2 regions of the Dehalobacter sp. DCA genome follow, and region 1 is predicted to be linked to the other one. Evidence: riboswitches for the same ligand, from Rfam matches in the RefSeq annotation. Region 1 holds a riboswitch; the other holds the start of a gene.
The links. Region 1 has a riboswitch for molybdenum cofactor ahead of modA (molybdate ABC transporter substrate-binding protein). Riboswitches for the same ligand answer to the same signal wherever they lie in the genome.

Region 1 (11,079 bases):
TGAAAAAGACAAGAGTGAAAGAAGCCTTTCACTCTTTCAGCGGATGCGGAGAGTAGAGGTTAATTAGGGGTTAGGTTGCTTAACAAATTGTAATCTAGTCAAAAAGCCAATCTTTCCATCCCAAAATACTCTTCTGAAAATTAGATTAAAAGAATCTGGAGCCTGCGCTCCAGGTTCTTTTAATCTAAAAGGCTATGTTTTTTTAAGCATCTATCCAACGGAAAATCCAGAAGAACTATGAAAGCGTATAATTAAATGTTAAATGTTATACCTAGTAAGGTGACTTTGTTCTTGACTGCTTTGCAGGGGGCCGGAACAGCACTCTCTGTAGCTGAAAAAATGAATAGACGATGAATTGGTAGTGACATAGAAAAACGGTCTTTGTATACAATACTTGTGAGGAAGAACCAGAAGAATCGGAAACTCCCGCACTATCGACACAGGGTGGCATGGTGTATCCGACGGCGGAAGTACTGGAATCTGCGACCAAGAAGAAAGCACTTGTATGCATTGAGTAGGGGGCGCTCATTTATTACTCGGTGATTGGTATCATCTGCCAAGGAGATGAAGCTCTTCCGCAGCACGGTCAAACGAACGATTTCTCACCACAAAAAAAGCGACCACCTTCGCAAATAGCAAGGGTGGTATGAAAACGGTAGCCAATAATTGAAACAGAACTTGCCTATATTAACTACCACCTGCATTAGTAAGTTGTCTTGATAGGTTTTTAAAAACCATTTTTAACATTGGAAACATAAAATGGTCTTTATTCAAAGAATATAAATTCCAAACTGCTTCTTGACGTTTTATGAGCAGCCCATTTTCTGAAAGTATTTTTAAATGATATGAAAGGGCTGATTGTGATGTATTAAAGTATTCGGTTAATTCGCATACACATTTTTCTCCATTTTGGAAAAGGTAGAAAAGAATATTAAGCCGGAATTCATCGGATAATGATTTAAAGTAATCTGCATAATTAGAGATTGAAGTATCGATGTTAATGCCTCCTTTTATATCAAATTTGCTTGATATAGTTAATTATATGAACAATGCACTAAGACGTAAAGAAAACTCTCTTCAACCTCTAAAAAAATTTTATGAGCAGTTAATGATTCCATTCATGCATTCATTTCATCCTGAATATATTTCTTTATTTCTTCTTTACTTGGGACTCTGCCCATGGCCTTAACTTTGTTATTAACGACAACGCCAGGAGCCTTCATAACGCCATATTCCATTATCTTTTTCATGTCGCTAACCTTCTCAACCGTAGCCGTTATACCCAGTTCCTTAATTACCTCCTCTGTTGTCTTCTGTAGACCATAGTTTGAACAGCACGATACTAAAATTTTGATATTCATTAACAATCAACCCTTTCATTTTTTATATAGAACTTTAATAATCTCCTAGTGATCGGTACTTCCAACTTTTTAAACAAGAACTATATTGAAGAAGTAACCAATAAATATAATCGTGATTGCCATTATACCTACAAATACAGCGAGTAGTTTCGGCTTTAAAACCTTACGGAGAATGATCATTTCAGGAAGACTTAAAGCTGTTACCGCCATCATAAATGCCAGTGCCGTACCCATGGGCACGCCAACCTTGGTAAGCTCACTCACAATAGGAAGTGTACCTGCCGCATTGGAATAAAGAGGTATACCAATAAGAACAGCAAGTGGAACTGCCAGAGGATTGCTCCTCCCTGCATATTTTGCAAGCCAGTCACCTGGAGCCCAACCGTGTATGGCAGCTCCAATGACCAGACCAATAATAATATAGGGCCAGATTTTTTTAACTAGGTTTAGGTCATAACTCCATGCATCTGTAATCCGCTGCTTCCAGGTAGGCTTTACTATCTCAACATCACCCATCTTAATGTTACATACATCTTCCTCAAGATATTTTTCCATCTTTAGTTTGCCAATAATGGCTCCTGCAACAATCGCTACAGTTAATCCGGTTGCCATGTATAACAAGGCGATCTTCCAACCGAACAAACTCCAAAGCATAACAACAGCAACTTCATTTATCATCGGTGAAGCAATAAGAAATGAGAATGTTACGCCTAAGGGTATTCCTGCTCCTAAAAATCCAATAAAGACGGGAACAGCCGAACAAGAGCAGAAGGGGGTAACAATACCCAGAAGAGCAGCAAATATGTTGCCGATAAAACCTCTGGTTCTTCCGCCTTCCCCTAGAAGTTTCCTTGTCCTCTCTGGAGGGAAAAAACTTCGTATAATTGATACGATAAATATGATAATGATAAGCATCAGGAAGATTATAATCGTATCAGTGAAGAAGAATTCAACAGATTCTTTATAACGTGCTGAATCTAAAAATGCAGGATTTTGGCCCAATAAGTCCAAAATCCATCTTAAAAATGTCGTAAGTATATAGCCTAAAATATTTGCTATCCAACCAACTGCTGAAAACACGTATTTCACACCTTTCATATTCGCATTTTAAATTACTGTTCATTGCTGCTATCAATACCCGTCAAAGCCCTAAATATCTCAGATCGGTGAGAGCAATGTGTGGAAAGAATAAGCAGACTAACTTAGTTTATGGGTACTTGCATATCAAATAAATTTGTTGAATATATCAAATTTATTTGATATATTCATTGTATGCTAGTCATAACCGCATGTCAATACATCAAAAAAACTTGATATATATTTATTGTGGCTCAACCAAGAATCTAACTGTTCAAGGTTTTCAAAATCATTATCGATATGATAGATAGAATTTATAATGGATGAAAATAGATTTGTGGTGACAATAAAATTCATGGCAATATGAGTGGTTTAAAGGATGATGCCAAAATCAATGCATGGATATACCGGATAACCCGAAATACAATTGTTGACTACTACCGAAAGCAAAACAAGTCCATCGCATTAATGAAGTTTACGGAGAATTTAACCAATGTGGAGGACGAAGATTTGTCAGCAAGTGGGGAAATTGCATCATGTTTAAAGACAATGATAGAGCATTTACCTGAAAAGTATAAAGAAGCAATTATGTTAACGGAATTTTATGAACTAACGCAGAAGGAGTTAAGCGAAAGGCTTGGCCTTTCCCTGTCGGGAGCAAAATCCAAAGTACAACGGGCAAGGGGACTGCTTAAAGAAATGCTTTTAGGTTGTTGCCATCTTGAATTCGACCGATTGGGAAATATCATTGAGTATTCACACAAGACAAAGGACTGTAAGTTTTGTTAAGCAAAAGGTCATAAATTTGCATCCTTTTTTCATAGACTTCGTCTTTATATATGTAAAGTCTATAGACTAAGAAATATATAAGGAGTGTTTTATAATGGTTGCCGAAAACAATATTTTTGCAGATTGTTCCTGCTGCTCGGATTGTGCAGATGATTCACAGGATACCCAAGCGAATGGTGCAGGTGGCTGCTCCTGTGGTCCCGGCTGCTGTGATGCCACAAAGGATACCAATGCTGAAAAAAGGCTGATCGTTATCGACTTTTTATATCTGGATTTGAGTGTATGTACACGCTGTCAGGGTGCGGATTCAAGCCTTTGTGAAGGTTTGGCTGAAGTTTCAAAGGTACTTGAGGCGACGGGGGTTAATGTTGTTGTTAATAAAATCAATGTCCTCAGTGAAGAAATAGCCATTGCCCACAAGTTTGTTAGTTCACCCACGATTCGTATTAACGGACAGGATATTCAAATGGATGTCAAAGAAAGCCTTTGCGAATCTTGCGGGGATTTATGCGGTGATGAAGTAGAATGCCGTGTCTGGGTTTATCAAGGTAAGGAGTATACTGTGCCTCCAAAAGCGATGATCATGGAAGCAATTCTTAAAGAAGTATATGGAGGAGATAAGGGCAGCAATATCGTGGAACAGGAATATGTCATGCCTGAGAATCTAAAACAGTTTTATGCTGCAATGAAAAGCAATTCTTCTGGCTCAAAAAGCTGCTGCTAATTAACTCTTAAAAGAATCACTTCGGAAAAGAATAACTTATATACTTTTAATGATAACATAAGAGGTTGAGAATTGCTCTCAACCTCTTATGTTATCATTCGAATATTCTAAATCAGTATAGAATCAATTTAATAAAATAAATTTCCCAAAAGGCTCCGAAAAGTCAGGGCACTTTTTTGTTACCTAAAAATATTGAAGAAAAAAGTTGTATTTCCATCGTTAGAAGTACTTGATAAGATAAAAGAAAGGGGGAGCGTCGAAAAATTTAGTATAAAGATTTTATTGCTATATAAAGAAATATTGAAAAATGTATGAAATCGAAAGAATAGAAGTAAGAACCAAAAGTATTTTTTTTATAAATGTTTCTGGTAGAAATTTTTGTAGGTAAGCGCCAAAGTAAGTTCCAATAATTCCACCTACTCCCAACATCAATCCCAAAAGCCAGTCTGGGGAAACAGCGGAACTAGATACCGTCGTAACGGCTAATATTTGATAGTATACTACGCCCGCAATCGAGGTAATAAACGTGCTTGCCAAGGCAGCACCAGCCACAGTGTATATCGGGAGGGCAAACAGAGAAACGCAAACCGGTGAAATAATTGATCCTCCTCCAATCCCATATATTCCACCAATAAGGCCAACTATTAACGCAAGAATAAAAACGGGTATCGTCTTAAATGAATAGGTTTCTCCCCAAAACTCATATTCGACTTTCAAAAATGAAAGATATTTTGTCTTGACCACAGCTTCAGCAGGCAGCCCGGCAGTCAGACGGTTTTGATTCGCTTCTTTTCTTAGGACAACTTGTTCCGCAAATTTTTTGTTTAAGAGCGCGTTCTGCTCCTTAGTCTTTTTGTTCCAGCCAAAGATGTCCGAAAGAAGACGATAGGATAAGTATAAAAGCACAATTCCTACGAACAGTTTGAAGGCTTTAGGATTGGTAAGATAATGTATTCTGATCCAGGCGCCAACAAAAACGCCTGGAAGGGTGCCAATAGAGATGATACCTGTCAAAGCCCAGGCCATTCGTTTTTCTTTTATGTACCGATATAAGCCGCCGGGAGCAGCTATGACATTGTAAATTAAATTTGTGGGGCTAACAGCAGGACTATTAAAATGCAAAACACTAACCTGGAAAGGCAGTAACAGGAATGCGCCGGTAATCCCCGCAGAAGCAGAAATCGAAGATACGATCATAGCGACCAACGGCGGTATCAGCGGAAACACATCGACACCGGATACCGGGAAATGCATAATATCAATCTCCTTTTATCAGTCAGAGCATAAAATGCTCATTATTTACTCTTTTGAATTAATGTTGCGCTAATCTTAATTAAAACGATGCGCAGGCTCCCTGTTCATTAAAAAAACCTTGTTCTCAGGAATACGAAGCCATAGTTTTTGACCAATAGTATTTTTTAAACGCAGAAAGTCGTTGTTGGAGATTTCGGCCTGCAAAGATTTTCCCTGACAATTCACGATCACGGTGGTGGAAATAACGCCTTCAATCACTTCTGTTGCCTGGCATTCGAAGGTGTTGGATTCTTTGGTATTCTCCAGTGACAATATCAAATCATGTGACCGTACTCCCGCCATCATCTTTGATTGAAGTTCGGTATTGCTTTTTGATGTTTTCAAACATAAACTTCCGGATTTAATCAGCAGCGATCCGCCATCCTCACCGCTAACCTCTGCCTCAAAAAAATTTTTGCAGCCGGTGATCCTGGCAGCAGATACGGTCGCTGGATAACGGATGATCTCTTCCTTTTCCCCAATTTGCACAGATTTCCCCTTATCTAAGACCAAAATCCTGTCGCAAAGTCGGTAGGCTTCTTCAATATTATGCGTAACCAATAGAACAACACCATGATAGTTCTTTTTAATAATACTCAGTAATTCTTTTTCCAGTATTTGCTTTACATGGCTGTCCAAGGCTGAAAAAGGTTCGTCTAAAAGCAATAATTCCGGTTCGGTAATCAAGGTCCTGGCTAAAGCAACACGCTGCTGCTGCCCCCCTGATAATTGAGAAGGGTATTGGTTTTCGTGACCGTTCAGCTGCATTTTCTGGATCATCTCACTGACTTTCTCATGGTATTTGGCTTTATCTAGGTGCTGTATACCATAGGCAATGTTTTTATAAACAGTCAGGTGAGGAAATAAGGCATAATTCTGAAATACATAACCAATATTTCTATGCCGGGGAAGCACATTGACTTTTGTTCCTGAATTGAACAACTCTTTTCCGTTGAGCTTTATTGTTCCTTTGTCCGGGTGATAGAGCCCTGCGATACATTTTAAAGTCAGACTTTTGCCGCAGCCGGATGAACCGAGAATTCCCAAAACGCCTTTGCCGCTGGCAAAAGATGATTGCAGCGTAAAATTACCCAGTGTTTTCTCAATGGATACTTCGAGCATTTTTCCTCACCCCTTCTTCATCTTTTTTTCCAGCCGATTGACAATATACAAAACCGCAACGGCAACACTTGTCATGATCAGAACGAGAAAATTGGCCATATTATAATTACCGGCCTGCAAAGAGTCATAAATGGCAATTGGCATGGTGAGAGTTTTACCAGGTATGCTACCGGCAACCATTAATGTTGCGCCAAAATCCCCCAAAGCTCTGGCAAAGGACATGGTGATGCCGGAGATAATACCTCTCCAGGCAATCGGGATCATAATGGTCACAAATATATTGAATTCAGTTCTTCCCAAAAGTCTGGCCGCATTCAGGTAATCCTCGTTGATTTCGGAAAGAGCGGCCTTGGATGCTTTGATCAGATACGGAATGGACACGACAGTGGCGGCAATAACTGCCCCTGTCATTGTAAATACAATCATGATGTTGAACTGTTCTTCCAGAAATTTACCTACCCAGGAATTACGGCCCAGTAAGACCAGCAGATAATAGCCCAGGACTGTTGGCGGCAAGACAATGGGAAGGTTTGTCAGCGTATCGATAAAATCGCATAATTTTCCTTGGCGGCGGCTTAATAGATAGGCTAGCGGCAAACCACAAACAACTCCGATAAAAGTTGCGGTAAACGCCACCCGTAAGGACAAAAAAAGAGGGAAAAGGTCGATGTTCTCCATGTTTTTTACACTTCACCCGGCAGGACAAAACCATATTTTTTCATAATATTCCTGCCTTGCTCCCCGTTAACAAATTTTATAAAATCTCTAGCTACTTGCTCGTGTTGCGTCGTCTTAACGATGGCTATGGCTTGTTTCAAAGGGTTATGCAGTTTATCATCAAAGAGCAGGAAGTTGACATCATCTTTATTAACCACTGAAAGGGAGATAAAAGCTGCCTCAACATTGCCCGACTTTAAGAGTGTCAAGGTATCCTGAATATCTTTGCCATAGACCAATCTGTCTTTGAGCTGATCCCACAAACCCATGGATACCAGTGCTTCTTTGGCGGCCAAACCATAGGGGGCGTGATCTGGATTGGCGATGGCAATTTTCTTGAATTTCGGATTTAATAAATAGCTTGCTTCTTTAACCTGAAGTGGGCTGTTTAGGAGTGTTGCCACACCCACGCGACCAATGGCGTACAATTCTTTACTGTCGGCGATGATTCTGTCCTGAGCAATCAGGTCATCGACAAACTTGATATTGGCCGAGGCATAAACATCATATGGCGCACCATTGGCAATCTGTTCTCTGGCTGTCCCCGAAGATGAGTAGGTGATTTCAACTTCATTTCCGGTGGCTTTTTCGTACAATTCTCCTATTTCTTTAAAGGCAAGAGATAAATCAGCGGCAGCGGCAACGGTGATTTTCACGCCAGTTTTAGCAACCGTTTGATCAGCGGTATCCTTCGCTGTAGAAGTTGATGCCTTACATCCTGTCAGCGCAGCCATAAAAACGAATAATACTAAAATTCCAGCTATATATTTTCTATTCATAATTTTTCTCCTCGTATGCCTTATTGCTATTTGCGTTACCTAAGTATTGACATTAAAAAAACGCATCAAACGAGTGTGCGCTACGGCATGCTAAATAAGCATCGATCGCCACCTCCTTTTCATAGTGAAGGCATATTCGTTTCCAAATACACCCCGAGGGCTGTAAAGCCCTGGCCGGCTGCCAAAAAATAATTAGGCATTCCCGCTCGGAGATAATAATATTCAGTTCCGTTATGTTTCATTTCGTACATATTCGCACTTGAAATAAAATAAAATGTGCGATATAATACGAAACATAACATAGATGCATAATATATATGTTCTATATCTCAGATTATATTATTTGGAACAGTAAGTCAATATAGTAATAATTGGTATATAGCATTTTATTGAATTTCGCACATTGATCTAATGTTTAGGAGGATGCATATGACGGAAAAAAAGGCGCTTTCCACCCAAGATGTGGCTGCCATGCTGCATGTCAGCAAAAGTACGATTTATGACCTGATTAGAAAAGGCGAAATCAGCTCTTATAAAGTAGGAAGAAAGGTTCGTTTTACAGAAAATGACGTGCAGGATTATATATCCCGTTCTAAGAAAAGCCAATCTGCCCTTAATTCATCAGCAAATAACTTAGCCGACTTCAGCCTGCTCGGCAACGAAAAAAAACAAGAGGGTTTTATTATATGCGGTCAGGATTTGATTCTTGATATTCTTTCCAATTATATGAGACTGCACAATATTCCCGCCCTAAGGGCGTATATAGGAAGTTATGACAGTTTAGTTTCCCTATACAGAAATAAGATTAACGTTGCTTCCACACATTTGTGGGACAGTGATACAGATCAGTATAATGTACCCTATGTCAGAAGACTGCTTCCTGGTGTTCCTACTGTGATTATTCACCTTACATGCCGTATACAAGGATTGTATGTGGCCAAAGGCAATCCAAAAGGGATTATGACATGGGCAGATTTTGGAAGAGATGACATTACAATGATTAACAGGGAATATGGAGCTGGTTCAAGAGTCCTTTTGGATGAAAACTTAAAACTCCTTGGGATATATGGAAGTGCAATTAAAGGTTATAAGAAAGAAAACCAGTCACACTTAGCAGTTGCCAGCGCCATAAGCAGCGGACAAGCTGATGTGGCAGTGGGCAACGAAAAGATGGCGAGACAAGTTGATAATATTGATTTCATTCCTCTTAAGAAAGAACGCTATGATTTAGTTGTAAAAAAAGAAGATTTTCAATCGCCTGAAGTCCAAACAATGCTAAATATCATCCGTTCTGCAGCTTTCAAAAATGAATTTGCAAATATTGGTGGTTACGATACAAGCGACATGGGTAAAATCGTTGCAGAAATATAACGTGACATAGTAGCAATAACATTTCATTTCCCAAAAGTAGGCTGAGATGCGCAAAATGAAAGTAAATTCTTCCCATTATTGTGCTAAGAAAATAATTATGCTAATATAGAAATCAGTAAGGCAAAACCTTACTTGCGATGGGGCTCGCATATGCTATGGCTAATGGCTCCTACCTTTCAATTATGCAAGGTAGGAGCTTATTTTATTTATTTAAGGGGAGGGTGTAAGTATTAGTGGATCAGACTTTTTTAATTGCGACAGTATGGATTTTTTTAGCCTTTATGGCTAGTCTTATCTCAATTCGTCTAGGGATCTCTTTAGCTTTAATCGAAATCATAGTTGGCGTAGTTGCGGGGAATGTAATACACCTCCAGATTACCGACTGGGTAAATTTCCTGGCCAGCCTTGGAGCCGTCATTCTTACCTTTCTGGCAGGGGCTGAGATTGACCCTGCCAGCCTAAAGAAAAATCTCAAACAAAGTGTTGTTATTGGTTTCCTATCCCCTGTGTGCCTTGTGTTTGTGGAATGCTTGTAGCGTATTATTTGCTTGGTTGGGATGTAAATGCCTCGAAAATTACAGGTATTGCTTTATCTACTACTTCAGTTGCTGTTGTCTACGCCGTGATGGTCGAAAGTAGACTCAGTTCTACTTCTTTCGGGCAATCGATCCTGGCGGCTTGTTTTATTACCGACTTAGGAACGGTTCTGGCGTTAGGCCTTCTTTTCACAGGCTTTTCTTATAAATTGTTGATTTTTGCAGGAGCAGTCATTGTGGTATGTTTTGCCGGAATCCCGCTGGCCAAACGGATTTTTGAAAGATACAGCGGGAAAGTCAGTGAACCGGAGATTAAGTTTGTCTTGCTTATCCTTGTATTATTGGGTTACCTTGCGGTCTATTCCGGCAGCGAAGCGGTACTACCCGCTTACATTATCGGTCTGGCTATGGCAGGATTTTTCCTACAATATAAAGAGACACTCCATAAGATGCGGGCTATTGCCTTTGTCGCATTTACGCCGTTTTATTTTATCAAAGCAGGCTCTCTTGTTTCTTTAAAAACTCTTACTGTAACATTCTCGCTGATAGTAATCCTATTACTTGTCAAAGTTGGTGCTAAGTTCATCGGAGTACTTCCGGCAACCAAGTTCTTCAATTTCAAAAGGAGGGAAGGGATTTATACCACCCTTCTAATGAGTACAGGACTGACCTTCGGAACGATTTCTGCTTTATACGGTATAACAAACAAATATATTAATAGTTCTCAATATAGCGTGATTGTAACAGTCGTTATTCTAAGCGCTGTTATTCCGACCCTGATTGCCCAAAAATTCTTCTTCCCTAAAAAAGTTTTACAAGAACAAGTTTTACAAGGGGGACATGACGATGGAAGTAGATAAGATTCTTGTGTGTTATGAATTTTTACCAAGTGAGTTAAGCCGTACTTAGTATTATATAAACAATTTTAAAAATGGGAAAACATATTGACTAATATCGATATATTGTACATAATATAACATATCGACAAAAATAGATATGAGGTGGAAGAATTGGAGAGCAGGTATGAGAAAAATGCAAAGGTGTTTAAAGCACTCTGTGATCCAAACCGATTAATGATCATTGAGATGCTGCGAAGTGGAGAGAAATGTGCCTGTAAAATATTGGAGGAACTTAATATCGGGCAATCAACCTTGTCACATCATATGAAAATACTATGTGAATCAGGGCTTGTTGGTAGTCATCGTGTCGGAAAATGGACGCACTATTCACTAAATAAAGAGGGCTGTGAAACAGCAAAAAATCTATTAACTGAAATTACAACAGTAAAAGATAAGTGTGAGCTTAGCTGT
Region 2 (11,079 bases), 1.5 Mb from region 1:
TCGACAGGTTGATTTGAGCCATTTCAACATATCCCTGCCGCATCTGCTCTCGTATTCCTGCTTTTCGCCGTTCAATCAATACACTGTAAACAGCTTCTTTGATAAAATCACTCCGGTTTAACTTCTCTGACGATACGATTTCGTCTACTTCCTCAATAATGCTTTCCGGCAAACATACAACAATACGCCTAGTCTCTGCCAAGCAAGGCACCCCCTTCATGGCCACGGAAGGCCCCATTAAGCAATCCTATTTTATTATAGCGACTCACCCTCTAAAGTGTCAACGAAGACACGGCCGGGTACAAGCAATATTCAATAATTCTTCCTGGTTTTAATCATGTAATTTTTTCCTGTTTTGATCCTATTTGGGTCCTGCCCTGAATCCTGCCGTAAGAAAACGCTCAATAACCGCATGATGCGCTGCTTTTTCCAGAGAATCTTCCAGGATTTCCAGATGATAAGCCGGATTCTTTCTTTTTGTCGCCAGTCTCAGCAGCAGGTCGGTAATATGGGGATTTTTCGGCAGCAACGGTCCATGAAGATAAGTCCCGAAAACATTTTTATACCATACACCCTCCTGTAAATCCTCTCCGTTATTGCCATAACCCCTCAGCGCTCTTCCCAAGGAATTCAGCTCTGATCCAAGATAGGTCTTCCCAGAATGGTTCTCAAATCCGACCATGGTATTGAACACCTCAACGCCATCGGTCTGCCGGAGAATATTTCCCGACACGGAACTCAGAAGTTCAGGTGCCATTTCAACAATGACATTGCCAATCAGTCGTTTGTTTCCGGCGATGGTATAGAAGTCCAGGATGCCCAGGCCCGGAATTTTTTTCCCGTCTCCGGTCTGATAATACAGCCCCAAAAGCTGGTAACCGCCGCAAATGGTCAGCATGACAAGTCCATCGTCGATCGCCGCTTTAAGTTCTGAGGATCTGGTGCTTAAATCCTGAACCAAAAGGCTTTGCTCCCGGTCTGAACCGCCCCCCAGAAAAAGAATATCCGCCTCGGAGAAATCCATTTCTTCCCCCAAAGATATTCTGCGTATCTCGACATCAATGCCGCGCCACCTGCATCTGGCAGCCAGCGCCAGAACATTTCCCCTGTCGCCGTATAAATCAAGCAAATCCGGATAAAGATGAAAAATGGTGAGCTTCATATATTTACCGCCTTACGCTGTTTTTCTCCGGTTTTTCTTCTCACCAGAATATCCCGCATCGGGAAAAGGGCAGTGTAGGTTGGCAAAATAAATACGGCTTCTCCATCTGCTATGCTTGCAGCCGCCTCAACCGCTGACACCGTGTTGGCGCTTGGCTGTTCCAGCATCTCCACCGCTTTTTCCAGAGAATGTTCCATTGTAATTCTGTCTTCCTTAATTCCAGCATACTTTAGCCGCAAAGCCATGTCCTCAGCTCTTAAACCGGAGCATATGATTTGTTTCACGTCATCCTGACGCGAAGCCAAAATTTCAAAGTCGACATCCCATAACCAAGATATATCCCGGCCATCGGCCGCCAGATCGTTAATCGCAATCAGCAAGCGGACAGACCGAGGCAGTTCTGCAATGGTATGGATGACCTGATTAAAACCTGTTGGATTTTTCACCAGGGTCAACGTTGCCTCACATCCGGGAAGCGAAAACTGTTCCATTCGCCCGGCATCGGAAACATACCGGTTCAGTCCGGCACCAATATCCTCTCTGGATATCTGCAGACGGTCCGCAGCACAGAAAGCTGCCAGCGCATTATACAGATTATAATACCCTTGCAAAGGTACCTGATAGACGCGGTCGTCATGGTCATCATCTATCCTGAACGAGATCTCCCTGCTTTCCACTTTGACTTCTTTCGCTTCAATATAAGGATCAGGCCGGCTGAAACCGCAGCCGGGACACCTATAGTACCCTAACTGACCATAATGAAACAGCGTGTAAGACAATTCCTGACCGCAGTGCGAACAGTATCGTCCTTCCCGCGTTTCCGTGCTGTCGGCAGAGCTTGTGGGCAGTGTGCTTACCCCAAAGTAAAATACACCTTTCCGGCCGGTTCCGATCTGAGCAACTAGCGGATCATCCGCATTCAGCACCAGTTCTGTTGCGGCAGGCAGCGACTCTTTTACCAGCTTGATCGTCGTATCCAATTCGCCATACCTATCCAACTGATCCCGAAAGAAATTCGTAATCACAGCAAGCCGTGGAGTCAGCTGCCTGCATAGCCCCGGCAGTGTAGCTTCATCCACTTCGAGCAGCAGGACAGAAGCTTGCGGCATACCGGCAAATGTAGTATTCTGCAGCAATGCTCCTGTAATCCCCGTAAGCATATTGGCCCCTTCCCGGTTAAAAGCAATCTTTTTTCCGGCTGTCTTCAGGATAGAAGCGAGTAGGTTGTTCGTTGTCGTTTTGCCATTGGTTCCCGTAATAATCACTGCGCCTTCCGGAAAACTGGAAGCCAGGAGGCCAATCATATTGGGGCAAATCTTAAGCGCAATAAATCCAGGGAAGGTTGTGCCTTTCTTCCGCAAAAGCCGCATCAATATCAATACGATTTTTCCTGTCCAAAGCGCCAGGTAGAAACGGATTTTCATCAGGAGCTGCTCCTTATTTTTTAGTTGTTGTAACAACATACTTCTTTGTTATTTCCAAACATTCTTAAACATCCCTATTAATATAACCTAACTTACACCTAAAATAAACAGCAACTTAAGGGTTTGTTGTTATTTAAGAAAACGTGGCTTCTGCCAAGCCTTTTGTTGGCAGGCCTTTTATACTTCTCGACAAAGGCCGTTCTGAAATCTATAATATTTTTAAAGCCAAAAAGCAAGGAGCAACCATTCTTATGATCATTCCCTATCAAGACGTTAAACCTTCGGTCTCAGAAACTGTCTATATGGCGGAAGGCGCAAAAATCATTGGCAGAGTAACCATTGGAGACTACGCAAGTATCTGGTACAATTGTGTTTTACGCGGAGATATTGCCCCAATTGCCATCGGTAAAAGAACAAACATCCAGGACTTAAGTGTTATCCATGTGAATACTGATCTGCCGACGCTTGTAGAAGATGAGGTTACTGTCGGCCATGGGTGTATCCTCCATAGCTGTACAATTCGTAAAGGCTGCCTGATTGGGATGGGCTCCATCATCATGAACGAATCTGTCATTGGCGAAAATTCGATCGTGGGCGCAGGCTCCCTGGTCCCGGAAAGAAAGATATTTCCTCCAAATTCACTGATTCTTGGTTCTCCCGCGAAGGTAATCAGAGAAATTACGCCGGAAGAGTTGGCCTCCATTCGCCAAATGACAGAGAGGTACGTCGCCAAAGGCCAGGAATATCTTGTTCAAGGATACCCGATATCATCACTGTCTTTTCCCTCTGAATTTTGGTGATTTAAAAAAGATAGTTGAAATACTTTATCAACTATCTTTTCCATTTAGTTTGTTTGTAAGATATGGTTTACTGTTCCACGATCTCAATGCTGTCCCCCGGTTTAATCCATCCCGGAGACAGGACTTTGGTAAAAATCCCCTCACGCGGCATCACGCAGTCCCCGGCAAGCCGTTTAATGGCGCATCCGCTGTTATGGCATTGTTTGCCGATCTGGGTCACTTCCATCAGCGTCTCACCGATTTTAAGCTTTGTACCAATGGGAAGCTCATACAGAATAATGCCTTCGGTCGTGAGGTTTTCCGCAAATCTACCGTTATCCAGCCCGGTGAGTCCGGCCTGTTTTAATTTTTCAACACTTTCAGTTCCGAGCCAACTGACCTGTCTGTGCCAGTTGGCGGCATGCGCATCCCCTACTAAACCATGATCTACTTGAAAATAGCCCTTTTCAATTTCTTGTTTCGGAACCCCTTTTGTTTCACTGATATTGACAGCAATTACTTTCGGCATATTGGATACCCCTTCCTTTAGGTTTATTAAACATTGAATTCTTATTTTATGCTGCTAAACAGATACTTTTCAATGATAAGATCCGCGACACCCTGAAAATCATTAATATCGATCACCGGAACCGAAACAGCAAGATCATTGACATCTGTGATAACGCCGATTAAGTTCTCCAACGGAGAAACGATGTCGGTGCCGAGCTCTCTTCTTACAACTTCAAATCTTGGTCTTTGGGACATTTTGAACCCTTCGACCAGGATGATATCGACGCCTTCAATCATTGCAATCACATCTTCAATATCTTTCTTCATCTCGGTTTTCTGAATGACAGCATATTGGTCGGGCCCGATAATTGCCGTAGATCTTGCACCGGCCTCAGCAAATCGCCAGCTGTCTTTACCTGGTTTATCAATATTGAAACGGTGGGCGTCACTCTTGATCACGCCGACCCTAAAACCGCGTTCCGTCATTTCCCTGATTAGTTTTTCCAAGAAAGTTGTCTTTCCGGTGCCTGATTTCGCGGCAACGAAACATATGACTGGAACATCATTCACAGTGTTCTCCTCCCTGTCGTTTTTGTTAAAATGGCTGCGCACACTCTCCGGCAGTCCCCTTTAAAATTTCTATGCCGTGCTCCAACGACTGCAGAACAACTGTCAGACATTCTTTAACACCTTTCGGGCTTCCCGGTAAATTGATAATCACAGTTTTGCCTCTGATTCCAGCGGCTGCTCTGGAAAGCATCGCTCTGGGTGTAACCTTTAGGCTCTCTAGTCTCATCGCCTCGGGAATTCCCGGAGTAAGCCTTTCGACGACAGCCAGCGTAGCTTCCGGGGTCACATCCCTCGGTGAGAACCCGGTTCCTCCGGTCGTCAATATCACATCAACTTTATGTTCATCGGCATATTCAATTAACTTGGCTTCAATGATCTTCTGTTCATCCGGAACAATTTCCAGAATTCTAACTTCCCAGCCGATCTCTTCGACCATATTTTTAATGACCTGTCCGCTTAAGTCCTCGCGTTCTCCTCTGGACCCTTTGTCACTGGCTGTGATAACGCCTACAGTGATCATCGTTCTTCACCTCTCCGAAGAGTTTTTTTGAATAGTACGTCCGTCATTTTTGTTCTGGATATCTTGTTCATTTCTTGTTCGTAATTTGTTATTTATGAGTCCCTCGGATATTTTATTTTGTTTTATCCGCTCGGATATAATTGCCGCTTTTGCCGCCGGATTTGCTAATCAGACAGATATCCCCGATCACCATATCCTTTTCTGCGGCCTTGCACATGTCATAGATGGTAAGCGCTGCGACAGAAACTCCCGTAAGTGCTTCCATTTCGACGCCGGTCTGGCCGGAGTTATTAACTGTTACCTGAATTTCAATCTTGCTTTCCTGGTCGTTGATTTTAAAAGAAACATCTATTCCCGACAACAGCAGCGGGTGGCACATCGGAATAATATCAGAAGTTTTTTTGGCACCCATGATACCTGCAACCTGTGACACCGCCAGCACATCCCCTTTAGCCATGAGTCCCTCCTTGACTAGCGTCAGGGTTTCAGGCTTCATCCGGATCTCGCCGCGTGCTACCGCCACACGAGTGGTTTCAGCCTTCCCGCTTACGTCAACCATTCTGGCCCGTCCCTCTTCATTGAAATGTGTCAGTTCACTCATGTTATTTTTCACCCGCCTATTTCATGCATATTTCTTATTACCGGCTCAAAGTCACTGTTCTGGATACAATGACGGGTGGGTTTTGCCATGATTCCATCTATCAGAAACTTCTCAAGTCCGTTTTCACCGTAATTCCGGATATCGATCTCGATATTGGAATGAAGACATGGTTTCAGTTTGCCGTCGGGCGTAATCCTGATCCGGTTACAATAATTACAGAAATGACTGCTTAACGAGCTGATCAGACCAACGTTGCCTTTGCTATTCGGAAGTTTGTAGAGACGTGCGACGCTGCCATGTCCTTTAAATGGCATCGGGATCAACGTCGGCACTCTTTTCAGTATTTCTTCGTTGGACAAGAAATGCTCCCGGCCCCATGCTCCAGCTTCTCCAATCGGCATAAGCTCAATAAAACGCACTTCGATATCATCATCCATCGTCATCGCGACAAAATCTTCGATTTCATTGTCATTGAATCCGCCAATAAGAACGACATTGATCTTTAATGGGAATAGTTTTGCTTCTTTTGCCGCCCTGACCCCTTCCAGAACATCCTGAACATTACCGCAGCGGGTAATTTCCTTATATTTGGCCGGATCCATGCTGTCAATACTAATATTTACCCGCGTCAGCCCAGCTTTTTTCAGGTCATCCGCATATTTTTTCAGAAGCAGCCCGTTGGTCGTGAGTCCTAGTTCCTTGAGTCCTTTGTTTTTCAGCAAGGCAATATTTTGGACCAAATCCAGGATCCCTCTCCTTACCAACGGCTCTCCGCCAGTGAGCCTGATCTTGGTGATCCCGAGTTCAACGGCTGTCTCGGCAATCTTTTCCATAGTTTCCAGGCTTAAGATATCGCAGCGTTCTTTTTTCTCAATACCTTTTTCCGGCATACAGTACGTACATTTTAAATTGCATAAATCCGTTACAGATATTCTTAAATAATTGATATCCCTGCCATATGCATCGATCATTGTCCCAACTCCCCACTTACACTCGTATACCCGTAAACTGAATGAAAATTCTTATCTGCAGAAATAGCAGTTTGGATATTGACACATCTGGCAGTTTAAACATAAACCGCCTTCCCCCATGCGGATAAAATCATTTTTGTTCAGTGTCTCTCCAGCAAAGATCTTCGGGAGTACCGCATCCAAGACAGTGGTCTTGTAATAGGCGGCCGCTCCGGGTACGCCTAAGATAGGTATCCCATTCAGATAAGCCAGCATAAACATATTGCCGGGCTGAACAGGAACACCATATGTTACAACATCTGCACCGGTACTCCTGATCGCCCCAGGAGTAAGATCATCGGGATCTACGGACATCCCCCCGGTCATAATAATCATGTCGGCTTTTTGCTCCATATAACCTGTGATCTTCGCTTGAATCAATTCCAATTCATCAGGGCAATATTCCTGACCGATGATTTCCACGCCAAAATACTCAAGTTTTTTCCTGATCACAGGCCCAAATTTATCTTTGATCCTTCCCTTATACACTTCGCTTCCGGTAATTACAATCCCAACCCTGAGCTTTATATACGGCTCAACATGAAATACCGGACCATAAAGGGTGCATAATTCTTCTACTTTGCAAATATTTTCTTCTTTGGTAACAAGCGGTATAATCCTGGTTGCTGCAACTTTCTGATTAACTTCAACCTTGAAATTATTCGGTAGGGACGGTATCGTAACATGTTCGATCGAATTGATTTCGTGCAGCAATGAGCTTTTGATCCTCAGCAAACCTTTTTGAGTCGAAATCAACGTAGTTTTACCTTCCTGAGGTTCCGAAAAACTGATGTTCTGACCCATGACAGCTTGTGCCATTCTGATCGCCGCATCGTCTTCATGGATTTCATCGGCATTTTCTTCCCAGACGTAGATGTGCTCTTTACCAAGACTCAACAGTTCCTCGATATCTTCCTGTTTGATCACATGATTTCTTTTAAAAGCGGGGCCTTTAAATTCCCCAGGAATCACTTTCGTTATATCGTGGCAAAGGGTCATGCCGACTGCATCCTGGACTGCTATTTTTTTCACTTTTATTCATCTCCTTAGGCCATAAAATCCTATAACAGCTTCTTATTTGATTCCCATTCTTATTGAATTCCAACTTTTTCATTTTGCTTCTATTCAATGATATAAGCGGTTAATTTTTCACCGGCTTTGACTGGTCCGCTCTTTTCCGGAATTTCCGCTAGGATATCACAGCCGAGCATGGAGCGCAGCACACCATTGCCTTGTTCTCCGGTCGATTCCATGATGACCATACCATTCTCGTAAAGCATTCTGCCACGTAAAAATCTTCGACGAGGACTTGATTTTCGGAAATCCTTCTTCAGGGTCACTTCAATCTTTCGATAACAATAATCCTTTCTGCCAGTCATTTTTTTAATGTAGGGGACAGCCATCAGCTGAAAAGTTACCATTGCTGCGGCCGGATTGCCTGACAGGCCGATCAGCATCTTCCCGTCCTTCACTGCGGCTAGACACGGTGAGCCCGGTTTAATCTCAATTTTCCAGAAAAGTGTTTTGGCGCCAAGATAATCGGCTGCATGCCGGATCACGTCATAGTCTCCCACCGATACGCCTCCGGTCGTCAGTACCAATTCGGCCTGCTTCCAAGCCTCTTCAACCAGGGCTGCAACATCTTCTTTTTTGTCTTTGCAGATCCCCATCACGACAGGCTCTACACCAAGTGAACGGAGATAGCCTTGGAGTGTATAGCTGTTGCTGTTTCGGATCTTACCGGGAGCTAAAGGCTCCGTTACATCACGCAGTTCATCTCCAGTAGAGATAATCGCAATTTTTGGACGTTTATAAACCAGTACTTCCGCAATACCGAGGGAGGCCATCAGCCCCATCAGCGGTGCCGTAACAACGTTTCCCTCAGCCGCTATCAGATCACCTACGGCAATATCTTCACCCGCAGGCACGATATCTTCACCGTGCATGAAGGCCTTTGAAACAGATATCTTGCTACCCTGAACTTCTACCTCTTCAAATTTGACAACTGCATCCGCGCCTTCAGGGATCGGAGCTCCTGTCAAAATTTTAATTGCCTGACCCTTGCTGACAGCGTTTTGGGCCGTATAACCTGCCGGCACTTCTTCAATCACCTCAAAGGTGACCGGATTAGCTTCGCTGGCTCCCGCAGTATCTTCGGCCCTGAAAACAAAACCGTCATAAGGTGAACGCGAAAACGGCGGAATGTTTTCCCTGGCAACAATATCCTCTGCCAGCACTCTACCAAGGGTATCCGCTAAATGATTATTCTCCTTTTCGGTCAAAGGACAATAATCAAATATCAAACTTTGGGCTTCTTCCAACGAAATATTTTTTTGCATGCATATCCTCCTTATTAATCACAAAAATCCTGCACGGACATGCAGGATAAAGATTTTTGGCTCGGCAAACAAACCAATTCTTTTCACATCTCCTTCGCAATACAGCAAGTAACAGAATTTCTTCTACTACTCCGTGGACTTTGTCCAGACCTTGCATCCATAGCAGCATTGCAACTTTAGGATCCAAGGCTCGGAGAAAAATATTCTAATGTTGTGATCCGCCGACTCCTTTGCTTATATTCGCTTCAGCAATTGAAGGGGGTACCCTACTAGGTGAACACTCCTAGTAGGGTTATATAAAGGGAAGGAACACACCCAACGGTAATGGCATGGTAGGATAAGATTATACTTATCTTACTCGTTCCTTATTCAATAATCAATGCTAAATATGTGCCCGTTTCAAATTTACTTCGTTTAACAGCGTTAATAACCCTGCAAGCCTTGAGAAATGCCCATCATGTTATCACCAAGCATTTTTTCGTTTTGTTAAGCAATGATATCATTTGTTAAAAATTGAGTCATAAAAGTTTTCAAAACAGGAATTTGTTGTTCATCTATTGCCTCCAGATTTAGAAATTAGCTGGAATAGACAGATTATCCAGCAATTCTCAGACTAAAAAATTATCGGTTCCCATCCCGAGACTTCGAAATTATGATATACTATACTGCGTATTATTCAATTTTGAGGTGAAACTGTCGATGGACGAAAAGAAACTATCCAGTCAGGTTGTAAAACGTTTGCCCAGATATTACCGGTATCTTTCAACACTGCTGCAATTGGGAATCAGCAGGATTTCCTCTAAAGATTTGGGCAACCGAATGGGTCTGACCTCTTCTCAGGTAAGACAGGACTTTTTCTGTTTTGGCGGCAACGGCTTACAGGGATATGGTTATGATGTTGGTTTTCTGCATCAGGAAATACACAAACTGCTTGGACTACAGCATTCTCATACCATGATCATTATAGGGGCCGGAAGTTTGGGTCATGCTTTGGCCAAACACGCGAATTTTGAAAAAAGCGGGTTTAAACTTGCCGGGATCTTTGATGTCAAGCCTGAACTGATCGGCGAAAAAATCAGAAACGTTGAGGTCCAGCCCGTGGATAACCTGCCAGATTTTTTGAGCAAAAACCCTGTGGATATTGCGGTTTTGACCGTGCCGGAAAATTGTGCCGGTGAGGTCGCCAGGTTGGTTACTGATTTAGGCGTTAAAGCCTTATGGAATTTCTCTCCGGTCGAACTGATGATGCCGGAAGATATCATTGTGGAAAATACCCATATGATTGACTGTCTGATGGTGCTCGGGTACAACCTTCAGGAAAAGTCGCTGAGGGAAGAGTCTCTGAAAGAAAAACCATAAACAGCAATTATTGTTGAATAGATCATAAAGCAATCAACAATTAGGCGAACAAATAGGCATATATAAATAGAATAATCAATTCAAGAAAAACAACAAATAGCCCTGATAATCTCCCTGTTAAAACTGAACCGGAAGATTTCTTATTTATTGTTAAATAATTAACAGCATTGTTAAATATATTTATAACTTTGCTAGCAATGTCTATTATTTTGCATTGTTATTCTGTTATTTTGTCAAATAAATAACTATTCTTGATTTACATTTTGCCCCATATTACACTGAAGCAAGCACAGGTAAACTTTCCTTCAGAAAGGTTACAGAAAGGCAGTGTGATCAAATGACGGCAATCAAAGAAGTTGTCAACTGGTTTGGGAAAAAAGAAGCCTTGTTGCTTCAAGTAATTTTAGCCGTTCAGGATGCCGACCCCCAGAATCATCTGAGTGAAGAAGCCGTAAATGAAATTTCCCGGGAAATGAATATCTCCCGAAGCAGAGTTTATTCTACGGCATCTTTCTATAGTGAGATCTCCCTGAAACCACGGGGCATACACATTATCCGGATATGTACGAACGCGCCCTGTGAAAATGCTAACAAAGCTTCCATCCTCGCTGCAATTAAACAGGAACTCGGTATTAAGATCGGACAGACAACAGCAGACGGGCTTTTTTCTCTGGAAAGCGTCAATTGCCTTGGTGCCTGCTATATGTCTCCGGCCATCAAAATTGATGATGCGGTCTATGGTGACCTGACTCCGGAAGCTGCGGTCGCCATTATCCGTGACTTAAGAAAGGAATATCAGGATGAA

Region 2: another riboswitch for molybdenum cofactor. It lies ahead of glp (molybdopterin molybdotransferase MoeA); the one in region 1 lies ahead of modA (molybdate ABC transporter substrate-binding protein).

Annotation. Positions count from the first base shown of each region.
Region 1 covers NC_018866.1:143,473-154,551, forward strand. Annotated here, with positions in the region: gene DHBDCA_RS00725 (DUF169 domain-containing protein) at 1-56, shown strand, start outside; gene DHBDCA_RS14775 (ArsR/SmtB family transcription factor) at 688-1,032, opposite strand; gene DHBDCA_RS00730 (thioredoxin family protein) at 1,119-1,361, opposite strand; gene DHBDCA_RS00735 (permease) at 1,431-2,441, opposite strand; gene DHBDCA_RS00740 (sigma-70 family RNA polymerase sigma factor) at 2,790-3,227, shown strand; gene DHBDCA_RS00745 (DUF2703 domain-containing protein) at 3,322-3,951, shown strand; gene DHBDCA_RS00750 (sulfite exporter TauE/SafE family protein) at 4,237-5,205, opposite strand; gene DHBDCA_RS00755 (sulfate/molybdate ABC transporter ATP-binding protein) at 5,281-6,366, opposite strand; gene modB (molybdate ABC transporter permease subunit) at 6,373-7,044, opposite strand; gene modA (molybdate ABC transporter substrate-binding protein) at 7,050-7,862, opposite strand; molybdenum cofactor riboswitch at 7,959-8,086, opposite strand; gene DHBDCA_RS00770 (substrate-binding domain-containing protein) at 8,292-9,233, shown strand; partial or broken gene DHBDCA_RS00775 (cation:proton antiporter) at 9,515-10,629, shown strand; gene DHBDCA_RS00780 (ArsR/SmtB family transcription factor) at 10,780-11,079, shown strand, end outside.
Region 2 covers NC_018866.1:1,634,762-1,645,840, forward strand. Annotated here, with positions in the region: gene DHBDCA_RS07875 (CopG family ribbon-helix-helix protein) at 1-202, opposite strand, end outside; gene DHBDCA_RS07880 (type 1 glutamine amidotransferase) at 362-1,162, opposite strand; gene DHBDCA_RS07885 (Mur ligase family protein) at 1,159-2,586, opposite strand; gene DHBDCA_RS07890 (gamma carbonic anhydrase family protein) at 2,838-3,386, shown strand; gene DHBDCA_RS07895 (MOSC domain-containing protein) at 3,454-3,894, opposite strand; gene mobB (molybdopterin-guanine dinucleotide biosynthesis protein B) at 3,936-4,445, opposite strand; gene DHBDCA_RS07905 (MogA/MoaB family molybdenum cofactor biosynthesis protein) at 4,471-4,965, opposite strand; gene moaC (cyclic pyranopterin monophosphate synthase MoaC) at 5,078-5,566, opposite strand; gene moaA (GTP 3',8-cyclase MoaA) at 5,575-6,537, opposite strand; gene DHBDCA_RS07920 (molybdopterin-binding protein) at 6,589-7,608, opposite strand; gene glp (molybdopterin molybdotransferase MoeA) at 7,698-8,915, opposite strand; molybdenum cofactor riboswitch at 8,989-9,123, opposite strand; gene DHBDCA_RS07930 (redox-sensing transcriptional repressor Rex) at 9,615-10,274, shown strand; gene DHBDCA_RS07935 (NADH-quinone oxidoreductase subunit NuoE family protein) at 10,612-11,079, shown strand, end outside; gene DHBDCA_RS07940 (complex I 51 kDa subunit family protein) at 11,075-11,079, shown strand, end outside.